DNA from 3 places in the Peribacillus sp. 05N428 genome. Region 1 is predicted to be linked to each of the others. Evidence: riboswitches for the same ligand, from Rfam matches in the RefSeq annotation. Region 1 holds a riboswitch; each other region holds the start of a gene.
What was found. Region 1 has a riboswitch for S-adenosylmethionine ahead of AC1DIV_RS09350 (O-acetylhomoserine aminocarboxypropyltransferase/cysteine synthase family protein). Riboswitches for the same ligand answer to the same signal wherever they lie in the genome.
Positions count from the first base shown of each region.

Region 2: linked by a shared signal. The riboswitch ahead of AC1DIV_RS00745 (Na+/H+ antiporter NhaC family protein) and the one ahead of AC1DIV_RS09350 (O-acetylhomoserine aminocarboxypropyltransferase/cysteine synthase family protein) in region 1 are both predicted to bind S-adenosylmethionine.
Region 3: linked by a shared signal. The riboswitch ahead of AC1DIV_RS12145 (sugar ABC transporter substrate-binding protein) and the one ahead of AC1DIV_RS09350 (O-acetylhomoserine aminocarboxypropyltransferase/cysteine synthase family protein) in region 1 are both predicted to bind S-adenosylmethionine.

Region 1 covers NZ_JBFTMS010000007.1:90,146-97,821, forward strand. Annotated here, with positions in the region: gene AC1DIV_RS09315 (3-hydroxyacyl-CoA dehydrogenase/enoyl-CoA hydratase family protein) at 1-944, shown strand, start outside; gene AC1DIV_RS09320 (acetyl-CoA C-acetyltransferase) at 1,016-2,194, shown strand; gene AC1DIV_RS09325 (acyl-CoA dehydrogenase family protein) at 2,264-4,051, shown strand; gene AC1DIV_RS09330 (arsenate reductase family protein) at 4,193-4,549, shown strand; gene gcvH (glycine cleavage system protein GcvH) at 4,645-5,028, shown strand; gene AC1DIV_RS09340 (toprim domain-containing protein) at 5,123-5,488, shown strand; gene AC1DIV_RS09345 (thioredoxin family protein) at 5,492-5,800, shown strand; SAM riboswitch class I at 5,945-6,052, shown strand; gene AC1DIV_RS09350 (O-acetylhomoserine aminocarboxypropyltransferase/cysteine synthase family protein) at 6,152-7,462, shown strand; SAM riboswitch class I at 7,580-7,676, shown strand, end outside.
Region 2 covers NZ_JBFTMS010000001.1:171,329-179,004, forward strand. Annotated here, with positions in the region: gene hutG (formimidoylglutamase) at 1-699, shown strand, start outside; gene AC1DIV_RS00735 (hypothetical protein) at 1,023-1,178, shown strand; gene AC1DIV_RS00740 (SOS response-associated peptidase) at 1,238-1,909, shown strand; SAM riboswitch class I at 2,245-2,352, shown strand; gene AC1DIV_RS00745 (Na+/H+ antiporter NhaC family protein) at 2,541-3,848, shown strand; gene AC1DIV_RS00750 (chromate transporter) at 4,047-4,592, opposite strand; gene AC1DIV_RS00755 (chromate transporter) at 4,641-5,270, opposite strand; gene AC1DIV_RS00760 (LysR family transcriptional regulator) at 5,516-6,394, shown strand; partial or broken gene AC1DIV_RS00765 (transposase) at 6,633-6,938, shown strand; gene AC1DIV_RS00770 (DUF2975 domain-containing protein) at 7,153-7,638, shown strand.
Region 3 covers NZ_JBFTMS010000010.1:97,505-105,180, reverse strand. Annotated here, with positions in the region: gene AC1DIV_RS12160 (winged helix-turn-helix transcriptional regulator) at 1-261, opposite strand, end outside; gene AC1DIV_RS12155 (ABC transporter permease) at 547-1,551, opposite strand; gene AC1DIV_RS12150 (sugar ABC transporter ATP-binding protein) at 1,553-3,055, opposite strand; gene AC1DIV_RS12145 (sugar ABC transporter substrate-binding protein) at 3,112-4,224, opposite strand; SAM riboswitch class I at 4,340-4,445, opposite strand; gene AC1DIV_RS12140 (GTP-binding protein) at 4,540-7,281, opposite strand.

The DNA.
Region 1 (7,676 bases):
CAAGCTTGATCGATATTGGCGATGGAGTGGCTCTGCTTGAATTCACTTCGCCGAATAATGCAATCGGTCTGGATATCATACAAATGATCAATGCCGCGGTTGAAGAAGCGGAAACGAATTTTAAAGGCCTGGTCATCGGAAACCAAGGAAAGAATTTCTGTGTCGGCGCTAATATTGCAATGATGCTGATGGAAGCGCAGGATGACAATATTTTTGAACTCGATATGGTCATCAGCCAATTCCAACAGGCGATGCTTAAAATTAAGTACAGTGCAGTTCCTGTAGTGGTTGCCCCGTTTAATATGACACTTGGCGGGGGTGCTGAAGTGTCCCTTCCGGCAGCGCGCATCCAGGCAACGACTGAAACGTATATGGGACTAGTGGAACCTGGTGTCGGCTTGATCCCAGGCGGCGGCGGGACTAAAGAACTTTATGTGAAGACTTTGAGGAATATGCCGAAGGGCGTTGACTTCGACTTACAGAAAGTGGCCAACCAAGTATTTGAAACGGTCGCCATGGCAAAAGTTTCGACCTCAGCCGAGGAAGCGAGGGGGAATAATTTCCTTAATTCATCTGATGGAATAAGCGTGAATGCGGATCATCAGCTATATGATGCGAAACAGGCGGTACTTTCCATGCATGAACAAGGCTATACCGCTCCAGCCCGCACAAAGATCCCTGTCGTAGGTGAAACTGGATATGCCGCACTGCTATTAGGGGCGGAATCCATGCGCCTTTCAGGATTCTTATCAGAACATGACCTTGTCATAGCCAAAGAGCTGGCATACGTCCTGGCAGGAGGAAAACTCCCATTTGGCACGGAAGTTGATGAACAGTATATCTTGAACCTGGAAAAACAGGCATTCCTAAAACTGATTTCGACTCCGAAATCCCAGGCAAGGATGCAGCACATGCTCGTTAAAGGTAAACCACTCCGTAATTGATGAATAGATGAAGAGATGGCCAAAACGAGATCGATAGATTGATAGCTTAAAAATGAGTAAGGGGGATCCTCATGAAAGAAGCGGTAATAGTAGCTGGAGCAAGGACTCCGGTAGGAAGAGCGAAAAAAGGTTCTCTTGCTAGTGTACGCCCTGATGATTTAGGGGCTCTTGTCGTAAAGGAAACGTTAAAGCGTGCAGGGAATTATGAAGGAACGATAGATGACCTGATTATCGGTTGTGCAATGCCTGAGGCGGAACAAGGATTGAACATGGCGCGTAACATTGGAGCATTGGCAGGATTGCCTTATACAGTACCGGCCATAACGATTAATCGCTACTGTTCAAGCGGTCTGCAAAGTATTGCATATGGAGCGGAAAGGATCATGCTCGGCCAAAGTGATACAGTCATTGCAGGCGGAGCGGAATCCATGAGCCTTTTGCCAATGATGGGCCATGTAACACGTCCGAACGCGAGACTTGCGGAAACGGCACCGGAATATTATATGGGTATGGGTCACACTGCTGAAGCCGTGGCAAAAAAATACGGCATTTCCCGTGACGATCAAGATGCATTTTCTGTTAGAAGTCATCAGAAGGCGGCTAAGGCCATTGCAGAAGGAAAGTTTTCCGATGAAATCGTACCGGTTGACGTTACCCTTCGTTCAGTGGGACCAGATCTTAAGTTAAAGGAAAAATCATTTACTTTTACACAGGATGAGGGCGTTCGTCCAGGAACGACTGCTGAAGTGCTGAAAAAACTAAGACCTGCATTCTCCGTTACAGGATCCGTAACAGCAGGGAATTCATCACAGACGAGTGATGGTGCAGCCGCGGTCATGGTCATGGACGGGGAAAAGGCTTCTTCCTTAGGGATGAAACCGATGGGTAAGTTCCGTTCCTTTGCTGTAGCAGGAGTACCGCCTGAAATTATGGGCATCGGACCGATTGCAGCCATACCTAAAGCATTGAAGCTAGCGGGTCTTGAGTTATCGGATATTGGTTTATTTGAATTGAATGAAGCCTTTGCTTCCCAATCCATTCAAATCATTCGTGAGCTTGGATTGAATGAAGAGATTGTCAATGTAAATGGAGGAGCCATCGCTTTAGGCCATCCACTAGGATGTTCGGGAGCAAAATTGACATTAAGCCTGCTTCATGAAATGAAGCGCAGAAACCAACAGTTCGGAGTCGTGACAATGTGTATCGGCGGCGGAATGGGTGCTGCCGGAGTGTTTGAATTAATGGCGTAATCCGACCCCTTCCGGAAGCTGTCATGCTTCCGGCGGGATCACTATCTTAAACACATAGGAGGAAATAACATGTCCAATCAAACTACAGATAACCTCATTAAAGGCGGGGCCTTTTTAATAGAAGATATTACGTATGATCAAGTGTTTACACCGGAAGATTATTCTGATGAGCATAAAATGATTGCCAAAACTTCCGAGGAATTCGTAGTGAATGAAATTCTGCCGCAGGTTGAACATTTAGAAAACCATGAGTTTGACCGTTCCGTTAAATTATTGAAGCATGCAGGTGAAATCGGTTTACTTGGTGCTGATGTTCCTGAGGAATACAGCGGATTGGGTCTCGATAAAATCAGTTCGGCATTGATTACGGAAAAAATGGCACTTGCAGGCGGTTTCGGAATTACGCATGGTGCACATGTAGGTATCGGCTCTTTGCCAATCGTATTATTCGGGAATGAAGACCAAAAGAAAAAATATCTTCCTTTACTGGCAACGGGTGAGAAGATTGCCGCGTATGCCTTAACGGAACCAAGCTCAGGTTCTGATGCCTTGGGAGCAAAAACGACAGCGAAATTGAATGCAGAAGGAACACACTATATTTTAAATGGCGAAAAACAATGGATTACAAATGCAGGTTTTGCAGATGTATTCTGTGTATACGCCAAAATCGACGGCGAACAATTCTCCGCTTTCATTGTTGAGCGTGATTATAAAGGCGTATCAACTGGGGCCGAAGAGAAGAAAATGGGGATCAAAAGCTCATCTACACGTACTTTAATCCTCGAAGATGTTCATGTACCAGTCGAAAACCTTTTGGGTGTAGCCGGAAAAGGGCATGTCATCGCTTTCAATATCCTGAATATCGGCCGCTATAAATTAGGTGTCGGTGCTGTCGGCGGATCTAAACGAGCCCTTGAGATTACAGCTGCTTATACGAATCAACGTCAACAGTTCAAAACGAAAATTTCCGATTTTAACTTGACGAAAGAAAAACTTGCAACAATGGCAGCGAAAATTTATGCGGCAGAAAGCTCTGTATATCGTACTGTTGGCCTTTATGATCAAAGACAAAGCAAATTGACGGATGAGCAAGTGAAAGATGGGAAATCAATGGCGGCTGCAATCGCTGAATATGCAATTGAATGTTCATTGAATAAATTCTTTGCTTCCGAAGTATTGGATTACGTTACGGACGAAGGCGTTCAGCTTCATGGCGGTTATGGTTTCATGCAGGAGTATGAAATTGAAAAAGCATATCGCGATTCCCGTATTAACCGGATCTTTGAAGGTACGAATGAAATCAATAGATTGCTTGTTCCGGGAACATTCCTGAAGAAAGCACTTAAAGGGGAATTGCCGCTACTTCAAAAAGCTCAAGGCCTGCAAGAGGAATTAATGATGATGATGCCGGAAGAACCTGGCGATGAGCCACTGGCACAAGAAAAAATGCTTGTTAGGAACGCGAAGAAAATCGGTATTTTGGCAGCTGGGCTTGCGGCACAGAAATACGGCAAAAATCTTGATCAAGAACAAGAAATCCTCTCCAACATTGCTGATATCACATCTCTTGCCTATGCAGCTGAATCCGTGGTATTGCGTACGGAAAAAGCAATTGCAGCTACAGGTCTGGAGAAGAACAAACAAAAAGTGCTTTACACGGAAATCTTCGTTCAGGAAGCTTTCAATGAAATAGAACAGCATGCAAAGGAAACGTTAATTGCGGTGGAAACAGGCGATACTCTTCGCATCATGCTTTCGTCGCTCCGTAAGCTGACAAGACACACTCCGATCAATGTCATTGCGAAAAAACGCGAAGCATCCGTCAAAGTAATCGAAACGGAAAAATATGCTCTTTAAGCAATAAGTCAGAATCCGTAAAGGGAATGCCCGAAAAGGCATTCCCTTTATTTCCTTTGATGAAATCGCATTGGAAATTCAAAAGACATTTCGTTGTATTGCGTGGTAAAAACGGGTATTCTATTGATAGGTGGTGAAATGATGGGCTTAACATTATATTGGTACCCAAAATGCGGTACATGCCGTAATGCGAAGAAGTGGCTGGATAATCATGAACTGCAATATGAAGCGATCCATATAGCGGATAATCCCCCTTCGCGAACTGAAATAGAACAACTATATAAAAACAGCAATTTGGAGTTGAAGAAGTTTTTCAATACTAGCGGTCAAAAATATCGGGAGCTAGGCTTAAAGGATAAGCTGAAAGAAGCTTCTGAAGCAGAGATGCTTGATATATTGTCCACAGATGGCATGCTTCTGAAAAGGCCGATCGTTACGGATGGCACCAAAGTGACGGTAGGTTTCAAAGAAGAGCAATTCGAACAGGTTTGGAACTGAAATTTCACGAAATATTTGGTTAATTCCTTACTTAAACAAACAATCTACCTTATAATGGAATAGATAAAATAAGATGTACATATGGAGGGTTAATTATGACAACAACACCAAAAGAACTTCGTTACACTAAAGAACATGAATGGGTCAAAACGGAAGATGGAACAGTGCGCATTGGAATTACGGCATTCGCACAGTCCGAGCTTGGGGACATCGTATTCGTTGAGCTTCCGGAAATCGGCGATGAATTGAAAGCGAACGAACCATTTGGAAGTGTTGAATCCGTTAAGACCGTTTCTGAGCTTTATGCACCTATCAGTGGCAAGGTTGTTGAAGTAAACGAAGATTTAAGTGACAACCCTGAATATGTAAATGAGTCTCCTTATGAAAAGGCATGGATGGTCGTGCTTGAACCATCTAATGTCAGTGATATTGAAAACTTGATGAGCGCTGAAGAGTATGAGAGTTTAATCAACGGTTAAAAAGAAAGGAGAGGGGGGACTGAAAAGGCCTGCTCTCTTTTTCATTTGTACAGTGGGTGAGTTGCGCACATAATTCGTGAGATGGAGTGATGACATGGAGTGGGGCGAATTCGATAAAGTGATCATTGTAGAAGGCAGTTCCGATAGAAGAAAAGTTGCCTCCGTTTTAAATGAAGATGTGGAAATAATATGTACGAATGGGACCATATCATTAACTAAGCTGGATGAATTAGTGGATGAATTGATGGACCGTGATGTTTATCTCCTTTTTGACGCAGATGAATCAGGAGAAAAGCTGCGGAAGCAGTTCCGAAGGGAAATGCCGGAAGCGAACCACCTGTATATTAATAAAATGTACAAAGAAGTGGAGAGCTCACCCGAACATCATATCGCAACTGTGCTCCTATCTGCCAATATGAATGTGAAAATGAAATTTCTAAGTCAAAGGGTGAACGACTAATTGATGCAAGAATGGAAAGAAGAAGAGTGTAAGCTTGCTGTTGAAAATGGGGAAACCTTTTGCTTATATTTATATACACCTTTATGCGGCACCTGTCAGGTGGCCTCCAAGATGTTGACGATATCCTTGGAGCTTTTTCCGGAATTGAAGGCAGGCAAAATGAATATGAACTATGTCCAAGCAATTGCCGAATCATATGAAATCGAAAGTGTTCCTTGCTTATTGCTTTTCAAAGAAGGGCAGCTGCACAAAAAAATATATGCCTTTCAATCCGTTCCTTATTTGTACGGATTGCTTAAGGAAATCAGCTAGGAAACCAATCAGAACCGCGGTTGGTTTTCTTTGTTGCTGACATTTGAATGAGAGAAGAGAAAAACAAAGAATATTCTAACAATTCATTGACTGATTTAATCTAAAATGCTATATTTTGAATTAAGTAATGGCAGAATTTAATAGTTCTTATCAAGAGTGGCGGAGGGACTGGCCCGACGAAGCCCGGCAACCGGTATAAATTTTTATATACGGTGCTAATTCCAGCAGAGTGTTGGCTCTGGTAGATGAGGTGTGTTCTTGAAACCTCTTCTTATTGAAGTGGTTTTTTTGTTTATAAAAAGCCAGATTTCATATAAATCCAACTAAATCCATAGAAAAAGGTGAAATTATATGTCAGAGAAAAAGTTGCGTTTCGAAACATTAAGTGTTCATGGCGGTCTCCAAGCTGATGAAACAGGTGCCCGTGCCGTTCCTATCTACCAAAGCAATGCATACTTGTTCAAGGACACCGACCATGCAGCGAATTTATTTGGCCTAAAGGAGAATGGCTATATATATACACGGCTTCATAATCCCACGGTCAGTGTTTTTGAGGAAAGGATGGCTTTATTGGAAGGCGGTATCGGCGGATTGGCAACGGCAAGCGGAATGGCCGCCATCTCACTTTCAATCCTGAATATCGCCGCTGCAGGGGATGAGATTGTTTCTGCCTCTACATTATATGGCGGTACGTATAACCTTTTTGAAAACACTCTTCCTAAATATGGGATCAAAGTGAAGTTCGTTTCTCCCGATGACCCTGAAAACTTCAAAAGGGCGATTACGCCAAGAACTAAAGCCATTTTTGCTGAAACGATCGGAAATCCAAGTTTGAGGGTGCTCGATATTGAAGCGGTAGCGGAAATTGCCCACGAAGCCGGCATACCTTTAATCATTGATAATACCTTCGCGACACCGTATCTTTGCAAACCAATTGATTTTGGAGCGGATATTGTCATCCATTCCGCTACAAAATGGCTTCTTGGAAATGGAACGACGCTAGGCGGTGTCATCGTGGATGGAGGGAAATTTGATTGGAACTCGCCGAACTACCCTGGCTTCACGGAGCCTGACCCAAGTTACGACGGTCTGGTATACGCCGAGGCAGTTGGACCTGCTGCATTCATAACGAAAGCCCGAGTCCAGTTACTCCGTGATTTGGGCCCAGCACTAAGTGCCCAAAGTGCATTCCAGTTTACGCTTGGACTTGAAACGCTGCATGTAAGGATGAAAGAGCATCTATCCAACACCAAGTCTGTCATAAACTATTTAAAAAACCATCCTGCCGTTACCTGGGTTTCACATCCTGGTGATGAGGATCATCCCGATAAAGCCCTTGCGGATAAGTATTTGCCAAAGGGAGCTGGATCTGTCGTGACATTTGGGATTCAAGGTAATCGCGAAGCTGGGGCAAAACTTATCAATTCGGTGGAATTATGGTCCCATGTGGCTAATGTGGGGGATGCGAAGAGCTTGATCATCCACCCAGCCAGTACGACCCATCAACAATTGAATGAGGCGGGTCTTGCGAAAGCGGGCGTAAGTGCCGATCAAGTCCGATTATCGATTGGGATTGAAAATGTAGACGACTTAATAGAAGATTTGGAGCAGGCAATTGAAAAGGCGACGAATATCGTCTCCTTGACTTCCAAATCGGTTTAAGTAAAGTTCCTGTTCATTCTTGTACTAGAAATAATATACATTGCGCTCCTTTTTTATCTATGATAAAATTTCTCCATACTAAAGAACTTAATGATGTACAAATATTCTATATATTAGCTCTTATCAAGAGAGGTGGAGGGATGTGCCCGATGAAACCCGGCAACCGACAAGGAGATTTCCTTGGAAAGGTGCCAATTCACACAAAGTTTAATCA
Region 2 (7,676 bases), on a different contig from region 1:
TCCCAAACCGAGCTGGTGGATGCTGGCGATGTAATATGTGAAAGTACAGATATGGAAGCCGCCCAATCTCAACTGGGATCAGCTGTTGCCCGGATTTTGGAGAGTAAAGCGATTCCTATCATACTTGGGGGAGGTCACGAAACCCTGTATGGCCATTATCTTGGGATTAGGAAATCCATTGGACCAAAAGCTAGACTAGGGATTATTAATATTGACGCTCACTTTGATATGAGACCTTATGAAAATGAAACTTCATCTGGAACGATGTTTAAGCAGATTTTGGACGAAGATCAAAGTTGTGGCTATTTATGTGTCGGAATTCAGAAGCAGGGGAATACGAAGGCACTGTTTGAAACTGCAGAGAGGAGTAAGGTCGACTACATATTGGAAGAAGATTTGTCATTATACGAAATGGATGAAACGAAGCGGAGGATAAATGAATTCGCTAAGGAAAATGACTATATCATGCTTACATTATGTACGGATGTTATTGATTCAGCCTACGCACCTGGGGTAAGTGCACCATCGCCGTTTGGACTGGATCCGAAATTGGTCCGTGCCATTATTAGGCATATCGTATCGAATGAAAAGATCCTCTCATTTGATATCTCTGAAGTAAACCCTGCATTGGACGAAAATAATAAGACCGTTACATTGGCAGGGCATTTAATAAATGAGGTTTTGCTGCATTTTAAATAATGGACATGCGATGGCCGCAACTTCAATTCGGTCTTCCCGGAAAGAGCGCTTTTTTTCGTATCGACTGTTGGGGCTTTCCTTAATGTTATCTTCAGTATTGAAGCGAAAAACCTTTAAAGCGCCCAGACTGTCCATGAATCATTCATGGACAGTTTTTTACGCCTCCTTCACAAGGAATCATGGTCACAGGCATTGCTTCGTTCGACTAACCATTTAAAATATAAAGGCATGTGGATTTTCCATGACTCTGCTAAGTTCAATACTGATACTTGTGGGTTTTTGGTTTATAATAACAACCATCTAGCCTTTTGAGGAGGGATTCCATGAATGAATATAAAGTAACGGTCAGGAATGGCAGTACCTTAATTTTGTCGGAAATCATTAAAGCTGAAGATGAAAGAGAAGTCCTTGGCACTCTTTTGATTTCCAGCGAATTATTTAATCAACCATTTACTGATATCAGGATTTTAGAACGCTGATTTGTGGCTGCCCGTTCCATTTGATACACTGTAATAAATCTTAATACGGTGGCGATATTATGTGTGGACGTTTCACTCTTTTCACTGACATAGAAGAAATAAAAGAACGGTTTGATATTCGAGGGTCATTTGATGAGGAATACCAATTCAGCTACAATATTGCTCCCTCCCAATCCGTGCTCTCCGTCATTAATGACGGGGTAAGGAACCGGCTTGGATATCTTCGGTGGGGACTCATTCCTTTCTGGGCAAAAGACGAAAAAGCGGGCTACAAAATGATCAATGCCAGAGCGGAAACCATTGCTGAGAAAGCAAGCTTCAGGAATGCGTATAAGAAGAAGAGATGCTTGATAATCGCTGACTCTTTTTATGAATGGAAGAAGACACCAGAAAGAAAAATACCGATGCGAATAAAACTGAAGAATCATGCTCCATTTGGAATGGCCGGTCTCTGGGAATCCTGGAAATCTCCTGAAGGCATCAGCATCTATTCGTGCTCCGTTATAACAACCGTGCCAAATGAGCTAATGACCAGCATTCATGACCGCATGCCTGTCATCCTAAAGCCAGAAGATGAAAAAGATTGGTTGAATCCTTCCATTAATGATCCTGCATATCTGCAACAGTATTTAAAGTCATTCGATTCGGAACAGATGGAAGCATTTGAAGTATCGACAGATGTAAACTCGACTAAAAATAATACACCTAACCTAATCCAACAAATTTGCTGAGAGTTCATTAGACCTCTCAGAATGTAGACAACTTGATGAAAATCGAGTTTGTCTACATTTTTTTTATGGTTTGTACAATTTGACGTTGCCTCCAGGCACTCGCTTTTTCCGCAGAAGTCTCGTACACCCGCTCCAATCAACTTAGATTCTCTTTATGAACAGTAAGGAGTGCATGTGAAACACTTTAAAAATTAACCCTTGCGAAAATAGACAAAATGCTGTACTGTTATATTTGCTTTTCAAAACGACTTTCGATGTCACGAACTCAGGCAAGTTTCTAGCGTGGCACTTTTCTGGCAGTCATCGTAATTTTAGATAAATTATATAATGTAATCTTCTTATCAAGAGAGACGGAGGGACTGGCCCGAAGATGTCTCGGCAGCGGACTTAAATGGAGTGCTGTGCCAAATCCAGCAGGCTGATTTTCGCCTGAAAGATAAGGAGGGTGTTTTTTATAAATTAAAAGACCTCTTCTTGTTGTTAAATAGAAGGGGTCTTTTTTATGCCAGTTTTTTGCTACAGCTCCATGACTGGATAATCAGGTAGGTTCAAATTGGAGTTATTTGCGAAAACTGTTAATAGAATAGAGCTGTGACACATGTCGCGGGAAAAATAAAAAGAGGTGTACATCATGAGTGCAAACAATAAAGGGAATCCATGGGCATTGATCCCATTTGTCGTATTTTTAATTTTATTTATTGGATCCGGAATCATCACTAAAGATTTTTATTCATTTCCGGTGATTGTAGCGATATCCATTGCATCGGCAGCTGCATTGGCGATGAATCGGAAAGAGACATTCAATGAAAAGGTTGATATCTTCTGTAAAGGTGCCGGTGACGCCAATATTATGTTAATGGTAATCATTTTCCTTTTAGCCGGAGCTTTTTCCGAAGTTGCCAATGGTATGGGGGCAGTTGAATCAACAGTGAATCTTGCCTTAGCTGTTTTTCCCCAAAATCTATTAATGGTAGGAATTTTCATCATCGCTTGTTTTATTTCACTATCCATGGGGACAAGCATGGGAACGATTGTTGCCCTGGCACCTATCGGGGTTGGAATTAGTGAGCAAACAGATATTTCGCTTGCCCTTTCAATGGCGGCCGTTATTGGTGGTGCGATGTTTGGGGATAACCTTTCATTCATTTCAGATACGACAATCGCTGCTGTTCGAACTCAGGGAACGAAAATGAAGGATAAGTTTAAAGTGAATTTTTTCATCGTTTTACCTGCAGCCATCATCACATGTGCCATCCTAGGCATTTTAACGATGGGTGAACAAGCTGACATTTCCCAACAGTCTTATGATTGGGTGAAGATTCTTCCGTATCTTTGCGTATTGGTCACTGCATTGGCAGGAGTCAATGTGTTCTTGGTCCTTTCCATCGGAATCGTATTTGCCGGAATCATCGGCTTGGCTGATGGTAGTTATCAACCGTTGGGTGTCATTCAAAAAATCGGAGAAGGAATGGCGGGAATGTATGAAATCTCCTTCCTTGCCATTTTAATTGCAGGTATGGTTGCTGTAATCAAACATAATGGCGGCATCGATTATCTACTCCACCTTGTGACACGAAATAGCAAATCAAAAAAAGGGGCGGAATTCAGCATTGCGGGGCTTGTTGGTTTAACGAACCTTTCAACGGCAAATAACACGATTTCGATTATCATTGCCGGGCCACTTGCCAAAAATATTTCTGAAAAGTATGGGATTGATCCGCGGAAATCGGCGAGCGTCCTTGACATTTTTGCATGTTGTATCCAAGGGTTGATCCCATATGGAGCACAACTGCTTGTTGCAGCAGGGGTAGCAAAAATTTCTCCGTTAAGCATCTTGCCGTATTCATATTACCCAATCCTGATTGGACTTTGTGGCGTCCTTGCCATCCTGATTGGTTTTCCACGGTTGCAGCCGGGAAATGATGGATCGAAGAACTAAAAGTTAAAACAAACCCCTAAAATTTCATTGAGTTTGTCTACAGTCTGAACACCCTGAATCATTGGATGCAGGGTGTTTTCTGTATGGTAAATACATAAACATAATAAAGTTTTCTCGCACTTATATAGTATCAATCATTTTTCAATTTTTCTGCTTAATTCCGGTCCAAATTAATGATGGTTGTGTGTGAGACAACTGTCATGAATAGAGGACAACACCAACTAAACCGGAAAGAATAATTACATAGGCTGGATGCCAGCGTAATTTCATTAGGGCAAATAACGATAAACCAAAAACGAGTAATAAGCTTATCGTATGCCATGAAAAGTTCACGGCTATCATATGATTGGAAAGTGCTAAACTGATCGCTGCAAAGATGATCAAACTAGTGACAATCGGTCTTAATCCATAAAACATGGATTGAACAACTGGATAATGATTCAATTTGCTGAAAAATGTGGCTATAACGGTTACGAATATAATGGCAGGAAGCAAGATTCCTAGAGCAGATGATATGGCTCCTGCTAACCCAGCAGTCGAATAGCCAACAAGAATGGCACTATTGGCGGTGACAGGCCCTGGGGACATTCCGGAAATGGCGATTATATCGGTGAATTCCTGCGTTGTCATCCATCCATGCTGTGAGACTTCCGATTCTATTACGGGAATCATGGCGTATCCGCCTCCGAAAGATACAAAGCCGATAATAAAGAAGGTGCTAAACAACTCCCACAATTCCATCATTCCATCACATGCTTTCTTAAAAATTAGTTAGACCCTATTTTGATTCACCTATATGCCAGCACCCATGAACGGTTCGAAATCATTTTCTTCTATTTTCCTATCCTTTTTGTCCATTTTGACATCGTAACCTAATTTTCTCTTAATGGAGATGGTCACAATACCCGCTAGAGCTCCCGCTAATATAACCATCACAGGGTGAAGAAAGAAGAGGACAGGAATTCCTACTATTAAAATACAGAAAGTTGATTTGTCTACAACTGCCGATTTTCCTATCTTGATAGCCGCATATGCAATGATGGCTACTATGGAAACTCTGATCGATATGAATGCAGATTCTACCTTCGGATTATCCTGAATGAAAAAATACACAATGCCCAGGAGCAGAACAATAAAAAAGGTAGGTAATGAAACACCGATCATGGCTGCCATTGCCCCCTTCATTCCGGCAATTCGATGGCCGATAAAGGTGGCGGAGTTAATGGCGACAGCTCCCGGTACGGACTGAGATAAAGCAAAAACATCCGTAACTTCTTCGCTTTTCATCCATTTTCTCTTTTCGACCACTTCATTTTCGATTAAAGGGATCATCGCAAACCCGCCTCCGAATGTGACAGGTGCTATTTTAAAAAAGGTCCAAAATAATTGGAATAGAGTTTTCCATTGTCCTTTCATTGACATCAGTCACTTCCTTTGCATGCTTTGTTTAATTCTTATCATTAACATATCAAAGAAAAAGGGCTGGGTAAATTGCAACAAAATCATCGGGTATAACAAAACGTTATACCCAGAAGATTCATCCGTTTTATAAAGAATGCCGCCAATAATTGAATAGCCTTAGAATGTATCTCACTATTTTCATTTCACCATTTACCTAATGATGCTATCATTTTAATAAACTATCTAAAAACATGGAGGTCGTTTTCTTGAAATTGGAAAATCTGAAAATGTTTTGTTTAGTGGTGGATGAAGGAAGTATAAGCCAGGCAGCGAGGTTAAGTTTCCTATCTCAGCCCGCTGTAACACGGCAGATCCATCAACTGGAAAATTATTATAACACTTTGTTATTCGACCGTGAGGAAGGAAGGCTGAGAGTTACAGAAGCAGGAAAGCTGTTATACCCTTTTGCTAAAGCCATAGTAAATGACTTCAACCATTCAAAAGAAGTGATTCAGCAATCGACGGGTAAATACAATGCAAATCTCATTGTAGGGGCTTCCTTGACTATCGGAGAGTATTTGTTGCCTAGCTTGCTTGGGAGATTCAAAAAACAACAGCCAGAAATAAAAGTGACATTGACGATAAAAAATACGCCCCGGGTTTTGGAGGATCTTTCAAACGATGTCATTGATTTGGCCTTGGTGGAAGGACTTGTGGAAAACACAGATTTTATTGTAGACAAGTTCGCCGAAGACGAATTGATATTGGTATGTCCATCCGACCACCCATGGAAAGAAAGAAAAGAAATTCAGCTAGAGGAATTGGGAAATGAAAGGATGATTTGGCGTGAATCCATTTCCGGAACACGGCTTATCGTAGAAAATATGCTAAGGGAGCATGGGATTTTAGAAAAAATTGAAAGCTACATGGAGATTGGCAGTACACAAGCGATAAAAAGTGCGGTTGAAGCTGGACTTGGAATCAGCATTTTGCCAAGGTTGACAGTGGCCAGAGAATTGGAGCAAGGCTTTTTGCGGGAAGTGGATATATACAGAATAAATATGGCAAGAAATTTATGGCTAGTCAGGAAAAACAAGCGTTTTAATAAAATAGGAGTGTCTAAATTTGTTGATTTTCTTCAATAAGGATGGGACGCTGCCTTTGTTCACACTTATAATTGGCAGCATTTTCAGTTTCGTGGTTAACGGCGTAGCCCCGGTAGCAAGCAAAAGTCATGGTAAATTGAATATACCGCATTGATTATAAAAGCTCTTGTCTATCGGGAGGGGAATTTTGAATTTGGTTGTTAAGCCTTCGGTTAGACAAACAAAGGGATTAATGGGCATAATAAAAGATATAATGATGGTTCGGAGATGATATAGCGTGGAGTTAAAGGAAATAAAGAAGCTCGCCGAAGCATTAAATGAAAGCGGTAAACAGCAACTTGTATAATTCTTGCAGTCTCGAACGAAACCGATGTCGGCTCCTATTCGTGCTATTGATGAAATCCAGGTACAAAAGCATAAAGCTAGTCTTGTCTGCCCACATTGCGACAGCCATTTTTTTGTGCGATTTGGTTAATGCGTTATCAAAACAGGAGAGGTGAAACAGTGTTACCGCTGTAAAGCCTGCCATCAAACCTTCAACGACCTCACAAACACACCTCTTCAATGCACCAGAAGACCACATAAATCTAAACGGGCAGTTTTGTTGAACAAGTTGTAAATTTAACATTTTAAAGTAAGAGCATTTCTTTGTAATGAGAAGTGCTTTTTATTTTTGTCAAAATTAAAAAGATATTTCAATAACAATAATAATATAAATAAAAACAATATAAATTTACTGTAATACAATAAATAATATGCTAAAATCATGTTGTCATTAAATAAGTGAGGTGTTTTAAATGAATGTTAAACGAGGTTCAACGACTTTCTTAAAGGTAATTATTTTTCTGGCTGGAATTGCAGTGCTTGCTTTGTGTATCTGGTTGCCTGAGATAGCCGTTAGAGATGCAAGGGTACATCCAGATACGGCTTACTTCCTAATCCCCTTTTTAGTATGTGCATACGGATTCTGTATTGCGTTTTCTGTTGCGTTGTATCAAGCATATAAACTATTAACCTACATCGAAAAGAACAATGCTTTCTCTGAATTATCCCTTAAATCTTTGAAGATTATAAAGAAATGTACTTTTACAGTCATTTTCCTCATTTTGTTAGGAATAGTAAGCTTAAGGGTGCTTGCTAAAGTTACAGGTAGTGATGATGCAGCGGGTCCTACATCATTATGTCTAATGGGTATTTTAGCAACAAGTATCATCGCAGCCATTGTGGACGCACTTCAAAAGCCATTAAAAAATGCCCCAGATATAATGTCAAAAAATAAATGATTAACGGATATGTAAGACTTTGGATTGTCAGCCAGGTT
Region 3 (7,676 bases), on a different contig from region 1:
TGAATATTCTACTTTTGGAGGTATTTGGGGAAATTCCTTGCGTATGATAAGGCCGTCTGCCTCCAACTCTTTTAACATGATGCTTAGCGTTTTAAAGGAAATGGTACCGATACTTCGCTTCAGCTGATTATGACGCATGACCTTATTTTCAGACAGCCAATACATTATGATCATTTTATATTTGCCGCCTATCAAGGACAGCGTATATCCAAAGCCAGTTTCATTCGGTTTCACACCTGCCGGAACACAGGTTTCGCGCATAAGTCTACACTCTCCTTTAGATAAGTATATGATATGAATGTTCATACTTTACAATAGATCATTATCAATCTTATTAAAAGGTAAATAAGGTTCCTATAAAAATTACAATTGCGGTCAATCTTTATACTCCAACAATGAGGGTTCAAAAAGTGCTCCTGCCACCATTTTAGCGTAAGTAAAATGATGACGATCTCCTTAACCCATCCCTTTTTAAAAAGGAAAAATCCTGTTGCATTACAACAGGATTTTTTTTGGATTTTTGTAGAGTAACGCAACGAATACATTTTACTGTTTTTGCTTGTAATAGGTTACCGCGAGCGCAAGGGCCAGCACTGTTCCTTTGACGATATCCATCGCGTAATACGGAACGGACATCATGATCAGCCCATTTTGAAGGATTCCGATCAGGACTGCACCGATGAAGGTTCCAAAGGCATTCGGTTTTCCCGCTCCTAAAACGGAGGAACCAATGAAGGCTGCTGCAACGGCATCCATTAAATAGGGGGATCCTGAATTGATTTCCGATGTCATGACCCTTGAAGCAAGGACAATTCCCCCGATTGCAGCAAATAGAGCTGAAATCAGATAGGCAAGTATTTTGTATTTATTAACCGATATCCCGGAAAGTCTCGCTGCTTCCTTATTCCCCCCAATAATGTACATATAACGACCGTGCTTCGTATAAGTCAAAAAGATATGGGTCGCTATCACAATGACGGCCATGATCAGGATTATCCATGGTACTTGGCCAATTTTGGCGAAAAACGGGCTGATCAGTCCTGTTGCGAATGTCCCGTCGGGCATGACCATATTTTGCGAAACCGTGGCCCCTTTTGTATAAGTAAGGGCAATTCCCTGAATAATGAACATGGTAGCCAATGTCATCAGCATGTCGGGAATTCTTAATTTAACGATCATGAATGAATTCAAAGCCCCTACGAAAAGTGAGGCACCGACCGCAGCTAATATGGCGATGAATGTATCCTGGGAAAACCAGACAAACATCGAGATGACGATGGCATTGGCCAATGATGCGACGGAGCCCACGGAAAGGTCGAAGCCATCCACGGTCAGTGATATCGTAATGCCGATCGCAATAATGGTCACGATTGAAATGGAACGCAGGATGTTTATCAGGTTAGACGTTTGGATGAAAGATGGATTGGATACGGCGAAAATTCCAATCAGAATGATAATCGTCAATATTGTGCCGTATTTATAGAAAAAGTCGAATAGTTCCACCTTTTTCTTCGCTTTCGCTGTCTGTGTAACAGGAATGGGTATGCTCATCCTATTTACCTCCTGTTGAATAGAATAGTAGTTCTTCTTCATTCGTTTTGCTTGTTTCTAATTCGATGACAGTGCTCCCGTCATATAACACATAGGTCCGGTTCGTAATGCCAATGATTTCGGAAACCTCGGAGGATGCATAAATGATCGCTTTTCCATTCCTTGCAAGCTTTGCAATCAATTCGAATATATCCTTCTTGGCTCCGACATCGACCCCTTTCGTTGGTTCATCGAATATGTATACATCCGCATCTGCCATAAGCCATTTTCCAATGGCAACTTTTTGCTGGTTACCACCGGATAGGTTTTCGACCTTCACTTCCCCTGAAGGAGTTTTAATGCCGAGAATTGCGATTATTTCCTTCGCCTTTTCCTTTTCCGCCTTACGATCGACGACACTGAATGTTTTGCAGAATTTGCCGAGACTGGCTGCAGTCAAGTTTGCCGAGACTGATTCCTGTACAAGGACCCCTTCTTTCCTGCGTTCCTCAGGTACAAGTGCCAGCCCGCTTTTTACTGCTTCATGCGGTGATTTCAGAGAAAGCTTTCGACCATTCAGGATGACTTCACCCGCTGTGATGGACGTATGACCGAAAAGGGTTTTACACAGCTCCGTTTTCCCAGCCCCGACCAACCCAGCCAAGCCGATTATCTCTCCTGCTTTAATATTCAAACTGACATTCTTAACTTTCTCGGCATCTGACAATCCGTTCACTTCCAGAATTACGTCTCCAATCGAAGCATTCACTTCAGGAAACTGTTCATCCATGGTTTTCCCGAGCATGTTCTCTACCACTTCGGTACGGGTTATGTCCTCGATTTTTCGACAAGTGACACGCTCCCCATTCCTCATGATCGTAATTTCCTCACAGATTTCAAAAATCTCAGGCAGACGATGTGAAATGAAAATGATTGCCACGCCTTTTTGCTTTAACTCATTTACAATTCGAAAAAGTTCCGTCGTCTCCGTATGACTTAACGGAGCAGTTGGCTCGTCGAGAATCAGGAATTTGCATTCTGTCGAAACGGCTCTTGCTATCAGGACCATCTGTTTTTCAGCCAAGGTAAGGTCTCTAACCAGCTTTTTCGAAGGGACATGAATTTTCATATCTTCAAGAATAGAAGTGGCTTTGTTGTGCAGTTCTTTCCATTGTACCCTTTGTTTTTTTCCCATGTTTTGGACCATATCATTCAACATTACATTTTCCCCAACTGTTAAATAAGGGATGAGGGCGGTATCCACTTCCTGATAAACTATTTGAATGCCCTGTCCCTGAGCAGCTTTTGGCGAGCGGATATCCCACTTCATCCCATCAATAAAAATGTCACCTGAATAATGAACATGGGCTCCCGATAAAACTTTCATTAACGTCGATTTCCCTGCTCCGTTTGCACCGACCAATGCGTGGGCTGTTCCTGATTGTACGGAAAAATCAACATCACTCAGCGCCTTCACCCCCGGAAATTCAATCGAAATCTTCTTCATTTCTAGTTGCTTGCCCATGTCCATTCCCCCTTATAGAACAGACACTCCCTTCGCTGGAAAGAGAGTGTCTCTTTTTATTTTTTATAATGATCTTTCAAAACCTTCATCCAATCTTCTTCAAATTCCGTCGATACCCCCCAGCCATCGACAATATCAGACAGGTTTGCCATGTTTACCGCTTCTTTTGAAGCTTGGATTTGCTTTTGCGAAATAAGTGATGCCTCCAAATCATATGTTTGCGGCGTTTCTTCGCCAGCTAATTTTTTAGCCAATATCCTCATATTCACTGCACCGATCAACTTGGGATCGACTGCTGCCGTGTAGGACCATGAGCTATCAGCCGATTGGATCTCCTGGAGATCTGCGTTCGAAACATCAATTCCATATATCTTTACTTCATCGCGGCCCGCTTCTTTAATCGCCCGGGCTGCACCGATAGCAAAGGCATCCCATGTTGCGAAAATGGCATCCAATTTACCTTTAGGGTATTTATTCAGCATTGCGGCTACAGCATTTTGTGTCTGCACCGAAGTATCAGCGGATGCCACTCCGAATCTTTCGACTTCTTTAATCCCAGGATTTTCTTTTAATTTTTCCTGATATACTGCATTTCTTCTTACCATTGGAGGAAAACCATCCACCCAAAGATATGCAATTGCCGCTTCACCTTTCTGTTCTTTTATCAGTTTATCGAAAGCCAGTGTTGCCAGCGCTTCATCATCTTGTGAAGTTAATGTCACGCCCTCTATTTTAGATAGATCGCTTATTGAATCGAATGTGACAACGCTTTTACCTGCATCAACCAACTTCTGAACGTCATTTACAGTTGCAGCATCATCACCATGTGAAATGATATAGCCGTCGTAATCTTCCTCCAAAGCCTGTGCTATCGCATCATGGAATTTAGCCGTATCACCATTGGCTGTGTACGTATCGACTTGAAACCCCAGTGCTTCTCCTTCTTCTTTCGCCCCCGCCAGGTATTGGGCAGTATGATCATCACCGCCAATTTTACGGATCACCTTGATTTTGGCTCCATCGCCATCAGCAAATCTCTCCGGGACATTTTCAAATGATACTTTTTCTTCTTTCTTCGATTCTGTGGAACTCTGCCCTGCAGTGCAACCCGTTAAAAGCAAAGCCGAAGCGATGGCAGAAATGAATATCCCTTTAATAGACCTTCTCATCTTGTTTCCCTCCATGTTTTCTCATTAGTCTTATCAGTTAAGTCGGTGTAAATCCCAAAATAAAAACCTCTCTAATATAGAGAGGTTTAATCGGCTGTTTTGCAGACTTGTCCCTCTCTTATCTGTCAAAACATTTCTGTTTTGCAGGATTTAGCACCAATTCCTAATGGAACGGTTGCTGGGCATCTTAGGGCCAGTCCCTCCGCCACTCTTGATAAGAGATATATTGTGTTACGTTTTCGTAATTATCACTTTATAGGGATATAGTCGTAAAGTCAATAGATTTTTGAATATTTGAAATGTTTCCCGTTATTTTTATTTTCTTTGAAGCTGGGCTAGACGCTTTTTCTCGATTTTTTCAAGCCTCTCCAACTGCCTTAATTTCACTTCGAACAACGTGATCGGATCACGGTAAACCTCAGGATTTTCTTTCATATGCTCCAATGCAGCCTGGTAGTCTTTTATTTCAGTCTGCGTCTGCTCTATCGTTTTTTGAAGTAAGGCAAATGAACTGCGATAGAAAAGTGAGATGTCCCGATCCAGTGATTTTTCAAACAATCCAAATTGGGTTAGGAAACGTTCCGTGATCATTTCGGCAACATCCAGGTAATCTTCACTTTCCAGGTATTTCTTGTAACGATTGTACATATTGGCCTTATTTTGCGGTATCGCCCCAAATAGCTTCCCTGCTCCTTTAAGCAGCAATTGTGATGGAGTCCTGCGCAAAAGGATATTAACGTTTTCGATGCGGATACTGCTTGTCATCCGGTCGGCATCACGGCGCCAGTCATCCAATACCCTGAAGTCACCTGCCAGTGTAATCCGTTCTTCTTTGTATAATTCATTGAATCCGGCACTCATCTCATCCATGAACTGCTGGCTTTGTGAGAACTCCATTTGGGAACTGGCAATCCAGTCTTGAAGAGAACGGTAATATTGAGGCATGATCTTGTCAGAAATGAAGTTTTGAATCCGCTCATTCATTTCCTGGTTTAACTGTACATGGACCTGACTGAAATCACTGCTTTCCGTTAACGATTTAGAGCAATCCCTCAGTAATTCAGGAATTTTTGAATAAAGCTGACTTTTCACTTCGTCCTTAAGCGAACGATACGACCTTATGATATTTTCACTTTTTTCTTTTTCCAGATCAGCCAGTTGATTGACCGCTCCATTCAGTTTGACTTCCATCTGCTCATTCCAAGAGATGGAATGCTCGCATTTCCGCTCATTGGCTGCCCGTTTTTCTAATAGATAAGATAAAGTTTTACGAATGAATGCCAGGATTTTTTCAGATCTTCTTTCCTTCCAATTATCATCTTGATAATTCGATTGAAGGAAGGCTGAAAGGTCCTTCAATTGCTGCCTGCTGTCATAATGTTTGGAGAAAGCGAACACTTTCGCATTCGGGAAATATGCATTCACTTTATCCCATGTTTCGTCTTCCATCCGGACTGCGACCTGATCACTGTATATCGTATCCATTTTATTTAATAGGAAATGGATCGGCAGTTTCGGAGCCATCATTTGAATTTCCAATAACAGATCCCTTTCGCTGCCGGTGAAAGGAGCCCGGGCGTCAAGAACGAACATCAGGCCATCACTGCCATGTAAATAGCCTTGGAAATCGGATTCCACGCTTTGTTCCCCATTGAACCCCGGTGTATCCAATAACCGCAGATGATTATTTCTTAGGTAGTCACTGATGATTGTCACATCGACAATAGTCCCGCGCTGACGGCGTGTTTCATCCAAATCAGTTAGCTCCTCGACAACTTTGCTATCTGTATCGGTAATTTCAAGGATTTCCAAATCATCCCCGTCTTTGACACTGACTAGGGAAGAATGGTCCTCAGCAGCAATGCTCTCGCCAACGATTGACTGAATAAAGGATGTCTTGCCATTTCCTGTACTTCCTGCAAGAAGGAGATTGAAATTCCTGGTATCCTTAAGCCCCTCCACCATCCATTTAAGCTTATTGCCAACCCTTAAATCATTATCTTCAGCCCACTGGATAATGGAATTGAACAGTTTCTCTCCCGCTTCCAGTCCGCCTCCCAATTTAGGCGATTTCGAAAGCAGGCTCTCTGCATCCTGAATGACCAGCGCATTGACCGTATCCGGGAAGATTTCATTCCAGGACAACGTGGATGCCGCCGCAAACAGCGAAAGCTCCCCGTCTGCGATTTTGAGCCAGTTTTCCAGCAACCTTGGCACGACAGGACTTAATTCTTTGATTAGATGCGTTCCTTCTAACAGACCTGCATATGCATCCCTGTAATAGACGGAAAGCTCATCCCATACATCCGCATGGTTCAATTCGATGGTATCTATCAAATTATTAATCACTCTTAACCATTCGAAATAAGAATCCGTATATTTATAATTTTTCCAAAGGGCAACCGTCATTTTCTCGAAACGTTCCTGGTCGCGTGTGTATAGCGAACCAAGGACAGTTGAGAAATAATCCGGCTCCATCGATTGGGCAACACCCTGCTGGATATACGTTTTCAGCACATCGAACCAGCCCATTGACTCTGTACGGATACTTTCATTCGCCGCTAATACCACCGCACTGTTCCAATCCTTTTGTTCTTCAAAAAAGGCGCGTGCGATTTCCGTGACATTCGGGTAGTCCGGTTGAAACTCGACTGCTTCTTTCACGACTTTGGAAGCCAAATCATTTCTCGATTCCACTATGTACAGGGAAAACAGCTGCAAAAGAACTTCTGTTTTCAAGACAGCTTCATCCGTATCGACGGATTTATAGATATCCTCTGCGGTTGAATACATTTCCAATTCAAAATACGCATCAGCGATGTTTTTCTTCGCCCATGAACCAAGTTCCCCTTCTATGTTTTCCCATTTAAAAATGGCTGCTTCATAGTCATGATGCTGAAAATATACCTCTCCTTGAGCAAATCTAATTGCGGTTAAATCGGATCTTTCCTTTTTTTGTTCCACGAGAAACATTTCACCCAAAGCTTGAATGGGGTGCTTCCTTGTATCCTCAAGCATCGTTTCATAATATTTTTTTCCGATCAGACGTTCGTCCATCTTTATTCCTCCGATATATTTCATATTTTCAATTAAAGGATAATCACTGATTCTATTAGACTTATAGCAGACCTAATATTCAATTTATAGGTTCCTTTAGTTAAAAAATCATTTACAAAACCTTAAAATGTTATTTTAGCAAAACAATATGGTAACAACATGTCACCACTCTTACAATTTTAAAACAGAAACAACTGGAACTGTAATGTTTTTAATAAACCGATACAGAGATGTCATTTCCATTTTCGAGAAAATATGTTTTTCTAGTCTAACCACATATCAGCTAGAAGTGAGCGAACCATTCTTCATCCCTCTAAATGACCAGAAGCCCAGCCCTCCAACTTACCTATAAACGGTAAAAAACAAAATCACCCTGCCTCTTCCATTAAACATAT